DNA from 2 places in the Streptomyces sp. NPDC001292 genome. Region 2 is predicted to be linked to the other one. Evidence: riboswitches for the same ligand, from Rfam matches in the RefSeq annotation. Region 2 holds a riboswitch; the other holds the start of a gene.
What was found. Region 2 has a riboswitch for thiamine pyrophosphate ahead of thiC (phosphomethylpyrimidine synthase ThiC). Riboswitches for the same ligand answer to the same signal wherever they lie in the genome.

Region 1: linked by a shared signal. The riboswitch ahead of ACFY4A_RS27845 (thiamine ABC transporter substrate binding subunit) and the one ahead of thiC (phosphomethylpyrimidine synthase ThiC) in region 2 are both predicted to bind thiamine pyrophosphate.

The regions. Positions count from the first base shown of each region.
Region 1 is NZ_JBIAXG010000030.1:74,762-82,068, reverse strand. It holds gene ACFY4A_RS27860 (maleylpyruvate isomerase family mycothiol-dependent enzyme) at 1-396, opposite strand, end outside; gene ACFY4A_RS27855 (ABC transporter ATP-binding protein) at 586-1,605, opposite strand; gene ACFY4A_RS27850 (ABC transporter permease) at 1,606-3,207, opposite strand; gene ACFY4A_RS27845 (thiamine ABC transporter substrate binding subunit) at 3,255-4,331, opposite strand; TPP riboswitch at 4,414-4,519, opposite strand; gene rlmN (23S rRNA (adenine(2503)-C(2))-methyltransferase RlmN) at 4,552-5,658, opposite strand; gene ACFY4A_RS27835 (YcxB family protein) at 5,852-6,406, opposite strand; gene ACFY4A_RS27830 (phosphatidate cytidylyltransferase) at 7,260-7,307, opposite strand, start outside.
Region 2 is NZ_JBIAXG010000006.1:66,384-73,690, forward strand. It holds gene ACFY4A_RS09430 (metallophosphoesterase) at 1-721, shown strand, start outside; gene ACFY4A_RS09435 (hypothetical protein) at 904-1,764, shown strand; gene thiC (phosphomethylpyrimidine synthase ThiC) at 1,943-3,757, opposite strand; TPP riboswitch at 3,750-3,927, opposite strand; gene ACFY4A_RS09445 (YibE/F family protein) at 3,999-5,489, shown strand; gene ACFY4A_RS09450 (SsgA family sporulation/cell division regulator) at 5,591-6,028, opposite strand; gene ACFY4A_RS09455 (IclR family transcriptional regulator) at 6,126-7,025, opposite strand; gene ACFY4A_RS09460 (DUF5326 family protein) at 7,224-7,307, opposite strand, start outside.

The DNA of each region.
Region 1 (7,307 bases), on a different contig from region 2:
GATCTCGTGGGTCATGCGACGGGCCCAGAAACCGGTGCCGAGGATCCCGGCCCAGGTCCACACCTTCGTGTCCGGTCCGGCCTCGCGGAGGGCGTCGACGACCATCCGGCCGCTCTCCGCGAGCCAGGCGTCCAGCGCGGCCGGGTCGCCCTGCGCCTTCGGTCCCTCGGCGAGCGGGACCGCGTCGTCCGGGATGTTCTCCTGTGCGCGGGTTCGGACCAGCGCCTCCACCCAGCGCAGGGCGCCGCCCACGTGTCGTACCAGCTCTTCCAGGGTCCAGTCCGGGCAGGTCGGCACGGTGCCGGACAGGTCGGCGCCGGAGATGAGCAGGGATCGCAACTCGTCGATCTGCCGGGCGATTTCGTCACAGTAACGGTGGTGGGCAAGGAGCGTCATGCCCGCACACTAGTGCCCCGGCAGGCAACGTTTGCCCGTTGAGGAGCGGCGTCCGGTGCGTGCTCTCGGTGTGCCGACCGGAAGTCCTCGTACTGGGCGTACTTGGGCTTTCGGGCGGTGCGGCGAGAGTGCGTGCCGGGCGTCGCGACGGGGCGAACGTTGCCTGTTGGGGCACTAGGTGCCGCACGGTCAATCGAGCACCACGATTTCCGTCGTGTCGAACTCCACGGCCACCTCGTCGCCCACCTCCGGAGCCGCGCGCAGGGCGCAGGCCGCCTCCAGGCGGGGGGCGTTGTCGGGCTGGAGGTGGACGGTCACGTGGGTGCCCTTGAAGGTGCGGGCGGTCACCGTGCAGGGCAAGCCCTCGTCGGTGGGGACCAGGCGGACACCGGCGGGCCGGACGAGCAGGGTGTGGGTGCCCCGCGCCGCGCCGTCGGGGACCGGCACCTTGCCCCACGGGGTGACCGCGACCTCGCCGTCCACGCTCGCCTCCACCACGTTCTCGAAGCCGAGGAAACGGGCCACGAAGGCGTCGGCCGGCCGCTGCCACACCTCAAGTGGCGTGCCCCACTGGGCGATTCGGCCGTCCCGCATCACCACGACCCGGTCGGCGAGGGCGAAGGCCTCGCCCTGGTCGTGCGTGACGGCGAGCACGGTGGTGCCCAACCGTCCGAACACCTCCCGCAGTTCGACGACAAGACGCTCCCGCAGCGAGCGGTCGAGCTGGCCGAGCGGCTCGTCCAGCATCAGCAGCCGCGGCCGGGGGGCGAGCGCCCGGGCGAGGGCCACCCGCTGCTGCTCCCCGCCGGAGAGCGCGGCCACGGCCCGCCGCCCGGCACCGGGCAGCCCGACCAGCTCCAGCAACTCCCCCACCCGGGCGTCCCGTTCGCTCTTCCCCGCGCCGTGCATACGCAGTCCGAAGCCGACGTTGCCGGCCACGTCCCGCTGCGGGAACAGCTGGTGGTCCTGGAACATCAGCCCCACCTCGCGCCGATGCACCGGCACCCCAGCCTGGTCCCGCCCGCCCAGCAGCACCCGCCCGGAGTTCAGCGGCTGGAGCCCGGCCACCGCGCGCAGCAGCGTCGACTTGCCGCTGCCGCTGGGTCCGAGCACACACACGATCTCGTGCTCGGCGACCGCCAGGTCGATCGCGTCCAGCGCGGTCCGTCCGCCGAAGCGCACAGTCGCGGCCTGAAGGCTCAGCAGCATCTAGAACTCCCCGCTCCGGTCGGTCCGCAGCCGCTCCAGCACCAGCAGTGCCACCGCGCACACCACCATCAGAATCGTCGACAGGGCCATCGCCTGGCCGTAGTTGAGGTCGCCGGGTCTGCCGATCAGCCGCGCCACGGCGACCGGCAGCGTCGGGTTGTCGGGCCGCGCGATGAACACCGTCGCCCCGAACTCCCCCAGTGACACCGCGAAGGCGAACCCGGCGGCGATCAGCAGCGCCCGCCGTACCAGGGGCAGGTCGACCTCCCGCCACACCCGCCACGGCGAGGCCCCGAGCACGGCCGCCGCCTCCCGCAGCCGCCCGTCCACCGCGCGCATCACGGGCAGCATGGTCCGCACGACGAAGGGCACGCCGACCAGGGCCTGCGCGAGCGGGACCAGGATCCAGGACTGCCTGAGGTCCAGCGGCGGGCGGTCCAGGGCGATCAGGAAGCCGAAGCCGACGGTCACCGCGGAGACCCCGAGCGGCAGCATCAGCAGCGCGTCGAAGCCGCGTACGAGCCGGCCGGCGCCGCGCCGGGTGAGGGCGGCGACGGCGAGCGCTCCGATCACCACGGCGATGGCGGTCGCGGCGGCGGCGTAGCTCAAGGAAGCACCCACGGCGTCGATCGGCGCGACCAGGAAGGTGCCGCCGTCCGCGTTCGTCAGCGCCCGGTAGTAGCCGAAGCCGGGCGCGATGAGCGACCGCTGCACCAGCACGGCGAGCGGCAGCACGAGGAGGACGGCGACGGTGGCGAGGACTGCGGCCAGCAGCGTCCACTGCCCGGCGCCGCGTGGCCGGCGAGCGGTCAGCGAGGCGTCCACCAGCTTCAGCGCGGTCTCCCGGCGCCGTACCGTCCAGGCGTGCACGACCAGGATCGCGCCCACCGCCACGAACTGAATGACCGTCAGGACAGCGGCGGTCGACAGGTCGAAGATCTCGGACGTCTGCCGGTAGATCTCCACCTCGAGGGTGGAGAAGGTGGGGCCGCCGAGGATCTGCACCACGCCGAAGGAGGTGAACGTGAACAGGAAGACCATGAGTGCAGCGGCGGCGACCGCGGGGGCCAGCGCGGGCAGGGTGACCTTGCGCCAGGCGGTCAGCGGCGAGGCACCGAGCATCCGGGCCGCCTCCTCCTGGCGCGGGTCGAGCCCCGCCCACAGGCCGCCCACGGTCCTTACGACGACGGCGTAGTTGAAGAAGACGTGGGCGAGCAGGATCGCCCACACCGTGGTGTCCAGCCGGACGCCCCACAACTCGTCGAGCAGGCCGCCGCGCCCTACCAGCGCGAGGAACGCGGTGCCGACGACGACCGTGGGCAGCACGAACGGCACGGTGACGACGGCCCGCAGGACCTGCCGGCCGGGGAAGTCGAGGCGCGCGAAGACATAGGCGCCGGGCAGGGCGACGAGCAGGGTGAGCGCGGTTGAGGCGAGCGCCTGCCAGGTGGTGAACCACAGGACGTGCCGGATGTCGGACTGTCCGAGCACGTTCGCGATCCGTCCCAACTGCCATGCCCCGTCCGCCTCCAGGCCGCGCCGGACGATCGCGGCCACGGGGTAGGCGAAGAACACCGCGAAGAACGCGACGGGCACGGTCATGAGACCGAGCCGCGCCGCGTTCCCCGTCCGGCGGCCGCGCCCGCGGCCTACCTGAGGACGAGTGAGGTCCACGACTTGACCCACTGGTCACGGTTGGCGGCGATCTTGTCAGGCGCCATGGTCTCGGGGTTCTTGGCCTGGGGACCGTACTCGGCGAACTCCGGGGGCACCTGGGCGCCTTCGCGCACCGGGTAGACGAACATGTTCAGCGGCATGTCGTCCTGGAACTTCTTGGTGATCAGGAAGTCGAGGAGGGCCTTGCCGCCCTCGGTGTTCCTGGCGTTGCTCAGCAGTCCGGCGTACTCGACCTGGCGGAAGCAGGTGCCCTGCGCGACACCGGTCGGCGCGGTCTTCGGCCGCGGGTCGGCGTAGATGACCTCGGCGGGCGGCGAGGAGGCGTAGGAGACGACGAGGGGACGGTCGCCCTTGGCCTTCCTGCCGCCGGCGGAGCCGGAGAACTCCTGGTTGTAGGCCTGCTCCCAGCCGTCGACGACCTTGACGCCGTTGGACTTGAGCTTCTTCCAGTAGTCCTGCCAACCGTTGTCTCCGTACCGGGTGGCGGTGCCGAGCAGGAAGCCGAGGCCGGGCGAGGAGGTGGCGGCGTTCTCGGTGACGAGGAGGTTCTTGTACTCCGGCTTGACCAGGTCGTCGAACGAGGCGGGCGGGGCCAGCTTGTGGTCGGCGAAGTACTTCTTGTCGTAGTTGACGCAGATGTCACCCGTGTCGATGGGCGTGACCCGGTGCTTCGCCTCGTCGACCCGGTACTGCGGCAGGATCAGGTCCGCGCCCTTGGGCTCGTACGGCTGGAACAGCCCGTTGTCCAGGGCGCGGGACAGCAGCGTGTTGTCGACGCCGAAGAAGACGTCGCCCTGCGGGTTGTCCTTGGTGAGGATGGCCTTGTTGACGGCCTGGCCGGCGTCGCCGTCCTCGAGAACCTTGACCTTGTAGCCGGAACTCTTCTCGAAGTCCGCGATGACGCTCTTGGAGGCGGCCCACGAGTTGTGGCTGACCAGGGTCACCGTCCTGGAGCCGGCCGAACTCCTGTCGCCCGGCGACGAACCGCACGCCGACAGCGTGACCAGGCCGAGCCCGACCGCCACGGCGGCGAACGTCTTGGTGTGCACTGGATGTCCTCCTGGGGGTTGGCCAGGAAGAGACGCGGCCCTGCCCGGGATCCGCTAGGGACACCCGGGCAGGGCACAACAGCTTGAGTGATGACCGAACTTCCTACCCAGAATGACCTGGGCGAGGTTCAGAGGGTCTGCGGCCGGTGCCGCACTCTCAGCGCTGTGGCGCTCCCCTGTCGGAATATGAAGATGTGTACGCTCTCAGCCTACCGTCCGGCTACCTTTCGGTGGCAGCCAGCTGACCGCAGGCGCCGTCGATCTCCTGACCCCGGGTGTCCCGGATGGTCACCGGCACACCGTGGGCGGCGATCGCCTCGACGAACGCCTTCTCGTCCTCGGGCCGGGACGCGGTCCACTTGGAGCCGGGGGTCGGGTTCAGCGGGATGAGGTTGACGTGCACCGGCTTGCCCTTGAGCAGCCGGCCGAGCCGGTCGCCGCGCCACGCCTGGTCGTTGATGTCCCGGATGAGCGCGTACTCGATGGACAGCCGGCGCCCGGACTTGGCCGTGTACTCGAATCCGGCGTCGAGCACCTCCCGCACCTTCCACCGGGTGTTGACCGGGACGAGCGTGTCGCGCAGTTCGTCGTCCGGTGCGTGCAGGGAGATGGCGAGCCGGCACTTGAAGCCCTCGTCGGAGAGCCGGTGGATCGCCGGGACCAGGCCCACCGTCGAGACGGTGATCCCGCGCTGGGAGAGGCCGAGCCCGTCCGGCTCGGGGTCGGTCAGGGCGCGGATGGCGCCGACGACGCGGTTGTAGTTGGCGAGCGGCTCGCCCATGCCCATGAAGACGATGTTCGACAGACGCGCGGGACCACCGGGGACCTCCCCGTCCCGCAGGGCGCGCATCCCGTCCACGATCTGGTGCACGATCTCGGCGGTGGACAGGTTCCGGTCGAGCCCGGCCTGTCCCGTGGCGCAGAACGGGCAGTTCATGCCGCAGCCCGCCTGCGAGCTGATGCACATGGTCACCCGGTCCGGGTAGCGCATGAGCACCGACTCCACGAGCGTGCCGTCGAACAGGCGCCACAGCGTCTTGCGAGTGGTCCCCTGGTCGGTCGACAGATGCCGTACGACCGTCATCAACTCGGGGAGCAGCGCCTCCTGGAGCTTGGCGCGGGACCCGGCGGGGATGTCGGTCCACTGCTCCGGGTCGTGCGCGTACCGCGCGAAGTAGTGCTGCGAGAGCTGCTTGGCACGGAAGGGCTTCTCGCCGATCGCGGCGACGGCCTCCTTGCGCTCGGCGGGCGACAGATCGGCAAGGTGCCGCGGCGGCTTCTTGGCACCGCGCGGGGCGACGAAAGTGAGTTCTCCGGGCTTGGGCATGGTGGTACCAGTGTCGCAGATCAAATCCTGTGACCTGGGGCTGCCGGTCGGAGACTCGTCGCTGGTGACCGCCATCCGTCGTCGCTGGTCCCCTCGGCCGGCCCACCGACGGCCCAGGAATGGAGCGCTGCCGGAGCGCGCCTGCGGCAGGCCCCGGCCGTCGACCGCCGGCGCGGGGTGCCTTTCCCGTGCGTCACATGCGAGTGGTGTGCTGGTCCAGGATGGCCCGAAGCCGGTCGAGGTCCCCGGCCTCATGCACGCCCCGCTTGGGCAGGACACCGAGCCACATGATGTTGGGGTCCCGGCTGAGCAGGACGAAGTGGCCGGCCGTCTCCCGGTAGCCCTGGAAGACGGACCACTTCTGGACCAACGTGCTGTGGTCGCTGCGGCAGGCGATCCCGGCGGCAGACACGGTGGCGCGGTACTCGCCCTGCCATCCGATGAGCCGCTGCACGTGAGCGGCCTGCAGCCGTGGGTACCCCCAGACCACCAGGACAACGAACAGGAACAGAACGGTCGAGACCACGTCGATGCTCCCGCGGCCCACGGCGGAGACCAGCCAGTGCCCCACCCACAGTGCGAGGAACACGCGCCGCAGCAGTAGCCCCGTCCGCTTGATCCGCTCGCGGACCCGCAGGCCGACCAGCGCGTCGGCGGACTGGGGCCGGTACACCAGCTGGACCGCGGTCTGTTCGTCCACGACATCGGGGGCGTTGTTGGTGCCTTCGGCTCCGCGGCCCTCGGCCATGATCCCTCCCCAGTAGTACGAAGACCAGCGGGATCCTACCGAACCTCAGTGCTGGAGCGGACGGCCGCCGTGGTGGGGCAGGTGGCGGTCGAGGACGCCGCGCAGCCGGCTGATGAGCAGCGCACAGGGCCCCGAGCGGTCGGACTTCGCACATTGAGTGCCGTAGGGGCCCGACCTGTCTCTCCCCGGGGAAGGGTCAGCCGACGATCCAGCTTCACCCGCCGCTCTTCCCGGCTCCCCGCGCATGCCACTACGGACCCGCGGTCGCCAACGGCGCCCCCGCCGTCCCGGTGCCGGCCGATCGATCGGACTGCTTGCGGTCCAGGAGGCCGGGAGCGACGGCGAGCGAAGCGAGCCCTTGATCGCGGAAGCCGCGGAGGACGGCAAGCACGACTCCGCTCCTGAGCACGGCACCATGCTCTGAGGCACGTCCACGCCTCGGTCCTGCTCGACGCGTGAGCGAGCATCAAGGCCGTGAGCGAGTACCCGCGGCACTCGGACCCGGGGTCGACGCTGCGGGTTGTACGCACACCTGATGCAGTCGAGCCAGGAGCCGACGAGGAAGGCCGTAAATCGGGTGCTTCCGCCCGCACCGCGCGAGCTGACGGTCCGGAGACGGCCCAGTGACCCACACCAGGCTCCCTATCCGCGCCGAACGCGCTGGTAGGGGCCTTGTTGCTGCCCGATCACCGCCAGTTCTCGGAGCTTGGGCCGGTGGCCGGTGTCGCGGCTCCACTCCGGTGGCCCGGTCGGCTGTGGACAGCAGGACGGTCGGGGCGGCGGAGCACGCGGTCCTCGTGCTGGACGGCATCGAGCCCTCACCCGTCGAGGTGGGGGCTCGATGACCGCGGGCTCAGGCGGAGCCGACGAAGAGGACCATCAGGAGCCAGACCACGGGCGC
Region 2 (7,307 bases):
GTGCGCGGGCACCTCGCGGCTGTGGTTCCTCGGCGACTTCACCGACCGCGGCCCGGACGGCATCGGCGTCATCGACCTCGTGATGCGGCTGTCCGCGGAGGCGGCCGCGGCCGGCGGCTACTGCAAGGCCCTCATGGGCAACCACGAGCTGCTGCTACTCGGCGCCAAGCGGTTCGGTGACACGCCCGTCAACTCCGGCGCGGGCACCGCGACCTTCCAGGCGGCCTGGCTGCTCAACGGCGGCCAGAAGTCCGACATGGACCGCCTCCAGGACCACCACCTGCAGTGGATGGCCCGTCTCGACGCCGTTGAGGCGGTCGACGGCTATCTGCTCGTGCACTCCGACACCACCGCCTATCTCGACTACGGTGCCTCGATCGAAGAGGTCAACGACACCGTCCGCGAGACGCTCACCCGCAACGACGTGAACGAAGTCTGGGAACTGTTCCGCAAGTTCACCAAGCGCTTCTCCTTCCGCGACGAGGGCGGTGCCGACGCCGTACGCTCCCTGCTCGATACGTACGGCGGCACCCGCATCGTTCACGGCCACAGCCCCATTCCCTATCTGCTGGGCGAAGTCGGCTCCGAGGACGGCGAGGAGTCCGCGGGGCCGGTCGTGGAGGGACCGCACGTCTACGCCGACGGACTCGCCATCGCGATGGACGGCGGCGTGACCATGGCCGGAAAACTGCTGGTCCAGCAACTGCCCCTCGACATCTGACCGTTCACCGGGGCAGCCCGCCTGCGGAGACGACCGCCCAGGTCGGCACCCAATTTGTGGAAACCCCCTGTCACCGCGCGCCGTCACGGCTCTACCATCGGTTTATCCGTAGCAGGCTCCCCTCCGTTTCTGCCCGACGGCTCGCCGCCATGCGAGCCCCAAGCCCTACGGAGCATCGGGGGATGCACATGAACAGCGTTCCGCAGCACCTGCTGAGCGAGGACCGCCAGGAATACGAGCGGATCCTCGATGAGGCGCTGCGCTCCGCCCCACACCACCCGGAACTGACCACTGCCGGACAACGGCTCAACCCGGAACAGCTGCGCACCATGGCGCTGAGCGCCACCGCTGTCATAACGGCGGCCGCGGCGACCGAGTACCACCACTACGTCAAGGTCCGCGAGGAACTGCGCAGGCCGGCGCCGGCCGTCCCGTCCTCCCTCGCCGAAGCCGACCCCGCCGAGCGGGCCGCGCCCACCCGGCTCGCCGCCACCATGGGCGAGGTCACCGAGACCAGCGGCGCGGGCGCGGGTGCCGTCGTCGCGGTGCTCGCCCCCGTCCTCGCCGGAACCGCCGCGGCCCTCTTCCTGCTCGTCGGCTACATCCTGAGGATGCTGGACCCGACCCAGGCGTTCGCCCAGTCCATGATCACCGCGGGCTGGGTGTTCGGCGCCCTGACCGCGGCCGCGATCCTCGCCGCCGCCGCCGGGCTGCTGCTCACCGCGCTGCGCAACCGTCCCTCGCTCGACAGCGGCGCCTACGCCGAACTGGGCGAAGAGGTCGCCCAGGCGAGGGAAGCCTGGCAGGAGGCCCTGCTCGAACGAGGCATCCTGCCGTTCCTGCGCGATGCGCTCGCCGACCCCCGCTCCCCCGCACCGGGGCATACGGGCCCGGCGGCACCGACCGGCCGCATGCCGCAACTCGGCTACGACCGGCCAGGTTTCAGCAGCCCGGACGACGGAGCCCCGAGCCGCCGCCCACGCTTCTCCAGCCCCGACTTCACCAGCCCGGACTTCGGAGGCCCGGAACACCGACCGGAGTAACGAGCGCATCACGCCCTCGACCCGGAGGCCGAGCCTCGCCCCGAGGCCGCGCCTCGCCGAGGGCCGCGCCCTTACCTCCCAGGGCCCGGCACACGCCCCACCACCCCGTCCCGCACCTGCCGGGCCGGGGCGTCAGGGACGCCCGAACCGCGAGCGTCCCTTCCGCAACCGGCGAGCCTCAGTCCGCGATCGGCAGGTACACCCGGTTGCCCGCCTCCGCGAACTCCTTCGACTTCTGCGCCATCCCCTCCGCGATCTCGGCCCGGCTGACACCGTGTTCACGACGGATGTCCTGCGAGATCTTCATCGAGCAGAACTTCGGACCGCACATCGAGCAGAAGTGGGCCGTCTTGGCGGGTTCCGCCGGGAGGGTCTCGTCGTGGAACTCCCGTGCCGTGTCCGGGTCGAGGGAGAGGTTGAACTGGTCCTCCCACCGGAACTCGAAGCGGGCGTCGGACAGGGCGTCGTCCCACTCCTGCGCGCCCGGGTGCCCCTTGGCGAGGTCGGCCGCATGGGCGGCGATCTTGTAGGTGATGACGCCGGTCTTGACGTCGTCGCGGTTGGGCAGCCCCAGGTGTTCCTTGGGCGTGACGTAGCAGAGCATGGCCGTGCCCCACCAGGCGATCATCGCGGCGCCGATGCCGGAGGTGATGTGGTCGTACGCCGGGGCGACGTCCGTCGTCAGCGGGCCGAGCGTATAGAACGGAGCCTCGTCGCAGATCTCCTGCTGAAGGTCGATGTTCTCCTTGATCTTGTGCATCGGGACATGGCCCGGGCCCTCGATCATGGTCTGTACGTCCAAACGCCTGGCGGTCCGGCCGAGTTCCCCGAGCGTGCGCAGTTCCGCGAACTGGGCCTCGTCGTTGGCATCCGCGATCGAGCCGGGCCGGAGCCCGTCGCCCAGCGAGTACGTGACGTCGTAGGCGGCGAGGATCTCGCAGAGCTCCTCGAAGTTCTCGTAGAGGAACGACTCCTTGTGGTGTGCCAGGCACCAGGCGGCCATGATCGAGCCGCCGCGCGAGACGATACCGGTCTTGCGGTTCGCGGTCAGCGGCACGTGAGCGAGGCGTACACCGGCGTGGACGGTCATGTAGTCCACGCCCTGTTCGGCCTGCTCTATGACGGTGTCCTTGTAGATCTCCCAGGTCAGTTCCTCGGCCTTGCCGTCCACCTTCTCCAGCGCCTGGTAGAGCGGGACCGTGCCGATGGGAACGGGGGAGTTGCGCAGCACCCACTCCCGGGTGGTGTGGATGTTGCGGCCGGTGGAAAGGTCCATGACGGTGTCGGCGCCCCAGTGGGTCGCCCAGGTCATCTTCTCCACCTCCTCCTCGATGGAGGAGGTCACCGCGGAGTTGCCGATGTTGGCGTTGACCTTCACCAGGAACCGCTTGCCGATGATCATCGGCTCGATCTCCGGGTGGTTGACGTTGGCCGGCAGCACCGCGCGGCCTGCCGCGATCTCCTCGCGGACGGTCTCGGGAGCGACGTTCTCCCGGATGGCCACGAACTCCATCTCCGGGGTGATCTCCCCGCGGCGCGCGTAGGCGAGTTGGGTCACCGCTCGGCCGTCGCGGCCGCGGCGCGGCTGGCGCGGCCGCCCCGGGAACACCGCGTCGAGGTTGCGCAGACCGCCGCGTGGCGAGGTGTGCTTGATCCCGTCGTCCTCGGGGCGGACGGGACGGCCCGCGTACTCCTCGGTGTCGCCGCGGGCCACGATCCAGTTCTCCCGCAACGGCGGCAGGCCCCTGCGGACGTCGGTGCCGACGAGTGGATCGGTGTACGGGCCGGAGGTGTCGTACAGCGTGACGGACTGCCCGTTGGTGAGGTGCACCTGACGGACCGGCACCCGCAGATCGGGACGTGAGCCCTCCACGTAGCCCTTGTGCCAGCCGATGGACTTCCCGGCCTCCCCGTCGGAAGCGTCGGAAGCGGTCCGCTCCCCGCCGCTGGAGATCTGCTTGGAGGCAGGCGTGCGTACGTCCTTGTTGGTCATGAGACCTACTCCCTACGCCGGCATTACCCGGTAACAGGTTCGGCGGTCGACGCAGCGGTGTCCGTCTGCCGACGTTTCCTGTGAAACATCGCACGTTCCACGTGAAACATCGCGAAGACGGAGGTCAGCGCCCTCTCAGCCCGGTGCTCCGAGCTCCCGCGTGTGCAAAGGTGCCTCCACGCTAGCGTCATTTGTGGTGCGGTGAACAGTGGGCCTGTGCCGTTCTTGCGATGATCGGGCGGTGACCACGACAGAGCAGCTCCCCCATCCGCCGCCCGAGCCACGACACGGACGGGACTTCCGGCACGGCCGGGAAGCCACCGGCACCGGCCACGGACACGGCCCGGGGAGCGGTGGCGGACACGGCCCGGGGAGCGGTGGCGGACACGGCCCGGGGAGCGGTGGCGGACACGGCCCGGGGAGCGGTGGCGGACACGGGCACAGTCACAGCCACGGGCCGGCCGCACCGGTGTCGAAGCACCTCCGTAAGGTGATCGCCGCGATCCTGATCCCGTTCGCCGCCGTGGTGGCGACCGGACTCGCCGTGCTGTGGCCGGGCGGCGCCCCGTCGCACGAGCGCACCGGCGTGGGCTTCGACCGGCAGATGCAGCAGGCCACCGTCGTCAAGGTGCTCGAGGCCGGCTGCGGGTCGATGAACGCCTCGGGGGCCACACCGACCGGCGACACCTCCACCGCCAAGGGTTCCTCCGCACAGCAGCGGCAGTCCGGGACCTGCAAGAAGGCCACGATCCGGGTGGACACCGGCCAGGACAGGGGCCGTACCTTCACCGAGGTCGTGCAGCCCGACCAGTCCCGGCAGCTGCACCAGGGCGAGAAGGTCGTGGTCGCCTACGAGCCTTCGGCACCAAAGGACTTGCAGTATTCGGTCACCGACGTCGACCGGCGCTTCCCGATGGCGCTGCTGGCCGGTGTCTTCGCACTCGCCGTCGTGGTCGTCGGGCGGATGCGGGGCGTCATGGCGCTGGTCGCGCTGGCCATCAGCTTCCTGGTGCTGAACCTCTTCGTTCTGCCCGCGATCCTGCAGGGCTCGAACCCACTGGTGGTGGCGGTGGTGGGGGCCAGCGCCATCATGCTGATCGCGCTGTACATGTGTCACGGCCTGTCCGCCCGTACCTCGGTCGCGGTGCTCGGCACGCTGATCTCGCTGATGCTGATCGGCTTCCTGGGCTCGCTGTTCATCGGTTGGGCCGCGCTGACCGGCAACACCGACGACAGCACCGGTCTGATCCACGGCCTGTATCCGTCGATAGACATGAGCGGCCTGCTGCTCGCCGGTGTCATCATCGGCTCGCTCGGCGTCCTGGACGACGTGACGGTGACACAGACCTCGGCGGTCTGGGAGCTTCACGAGGCCAACCCTGCGATGGGCTGGCGCGGGCTGTACCGCGCGGGCATCCGCATCGGACGCGACCACATCGCCTCCGTCGTCAACACCCTGGTCCTCGCGTACGCGGGTGCCGCCCTCCCGCTGCTGCTGCTGTTCTCCATCGCGCAGAGCAGCGTGGCGACCGTCGCCACCAGTGAGCTCGTCGCGGAGGAGATCGTGCGCACGCTGGTGGGCTCGATCGGCCTGGTCGCCTCGGTGCCGGTCACCACGGCGCTGGCGGCACTCGTGGTCTCGGCCGACCGCCCGGGGCGGGCCCAGGCCGCGGCACCGGCCACCCTGCCCGCTCCGGCGCGCGGCGGAAGGGGCAGGCGCCGCAGGCGCTGACGCCGGGCCCGGGAGCCCCGGACGGCCGGCGAAGCTTTCCTGCATCCCTCCGAGGCCATGGCGAAGCGTTACATCACCGCCCCCCCCCAGGCCGCGAGGCCTCAGCCCGCGTTCTGTTCCTCCGCCAGGATGCGGTCCAGGGCTTCGCCGAGGTGGGCGTCGAAGTCGGCCAGCGCACCCTCCTGGCCCAGTGGCACCAGCTTGTCCGTACGGTCCAGGAACGCCACCAGCGGCGCCGTCGAGGAGCGGAACAGCGCCCGGTCGCCGCCGACCTGAAGCCGGATCAGGACCTCGCTCAGCGCATCGCGGCCGGCCGGTGAGATGCGCACGTCACCGTCCCCGCACGGAGTCCCCACCCCGTCGATCAGCAGCTCCCGCCCGAACGCCCAGGTCACCGGGGCGTCTCCGGGGAGATGGAAGGTCAGCCGCACGGCATAGGGATCACAGGTCTCGTACCGCAGCTCCACCGGGATGCGGAAGGAGAGTTCCTCGGACACGAGAAAGCTCATCATGACCTCTGCCTGTACGGACTCGCGCATCGCTACCCCGGTGTTTGCCGTCGACTGGCCGGGAATCCATCCCGTGACAATGGTGCATCTTGCTGAACGTGCACAACAGATCACAAGGAGTGAGTTTTCAGATACTGATAGAGAGCGCCAGGGAGCCCAGACGCCGTCCCACCTCGCGTTGCAGCTGGCGCGCGGCGGGCAGCAGCCGGTCCGCCTGGTGGGCCGGCAGGGAGAGGGCCATCGCGGCCGCCGTGGTGCCCACCGTGATGGGGATCGCCGCGCAGACCGCCCCCAGCGCGTACTCCTGCCGCTCGGTCACCGGCTCCATCGGCCGGGTCCGTTCCAGACGCCGCAGCAGCGTGCGGTCGTCACGGACCGTGTACGGGGTGAGGGATCGCACGGGGTATCGGTCGAGATGGTCGCGGCGGGCCCTGTCGTCCAGCTGGGACAGCAGGCACTGGCCGATCGCGTGCGCGTGCCCGGTCTCGCGGAAGCCGGCCCATTCCTCGACCGCCGGGGTGGCCGCGGTGGCGGAGACGCACATGAGCTCGATCTCGCCCTCGCGGTACATCGCGTAGTACAGCGGGGCACCGATGGAATCCCGCCACTGGGCGAGCGCCTCGACGATCGTGGTGCGACGTTTCTGCGCCGCTCCGCTGCTGCTCAGCCGCTCGGCGGCCTCGCCCAGGAAGAACAGGCCCCGGTCGCGGCACAGATAGCCCTCGTGGACGAGGGTGCGCAGCAGGTGGTAGGCGGTGGGCAGGGCCAGGCCCGTCTCACGGGCGAGCTGCTTGGCGGGCGCTCCGTGCTCGTGCCGCGCGACGGTCTCCAGCAGGCGCATCGCGCGCTGCACGGACCCGATGAGGGTCGGGGGCTGCTGGGGTTGCGGCTGCTCCGGGACCGTGGCCCTCGGCCGTTCCACGGGGGGCGACGAACGTGGCTGCGCCGGGAGAGCCGTCGAGCGGGACGGCCCCCGGGGTACGGGCGGCGCGTGCCGTTCTGCGGGTGCGGTGTCAACCGTGGCCAAAGGGTCACTCCCGTAGCGCGAGGGGGCAGCCGTGCGGGGAACACGAAGGGGGGTGTACGCCGCCCGCGGGGGCCGACCCCCGCGTCGATCTCCGGACCTTATCCGCCTGTCACCGCACACGGACGGCTTGTCCGGGAAACTTCCCTCCCGCGAGGGAACCGGCGATTCCCGTTACCGGTCACCGGTGCCCCGTGGCACTCACCAGTCGCCACGCGAGGACGAGCCCGCCATGAACTTCCGCACGATGTAGATCAGCCCGCCGACCAGGGCGACGAAGATCAG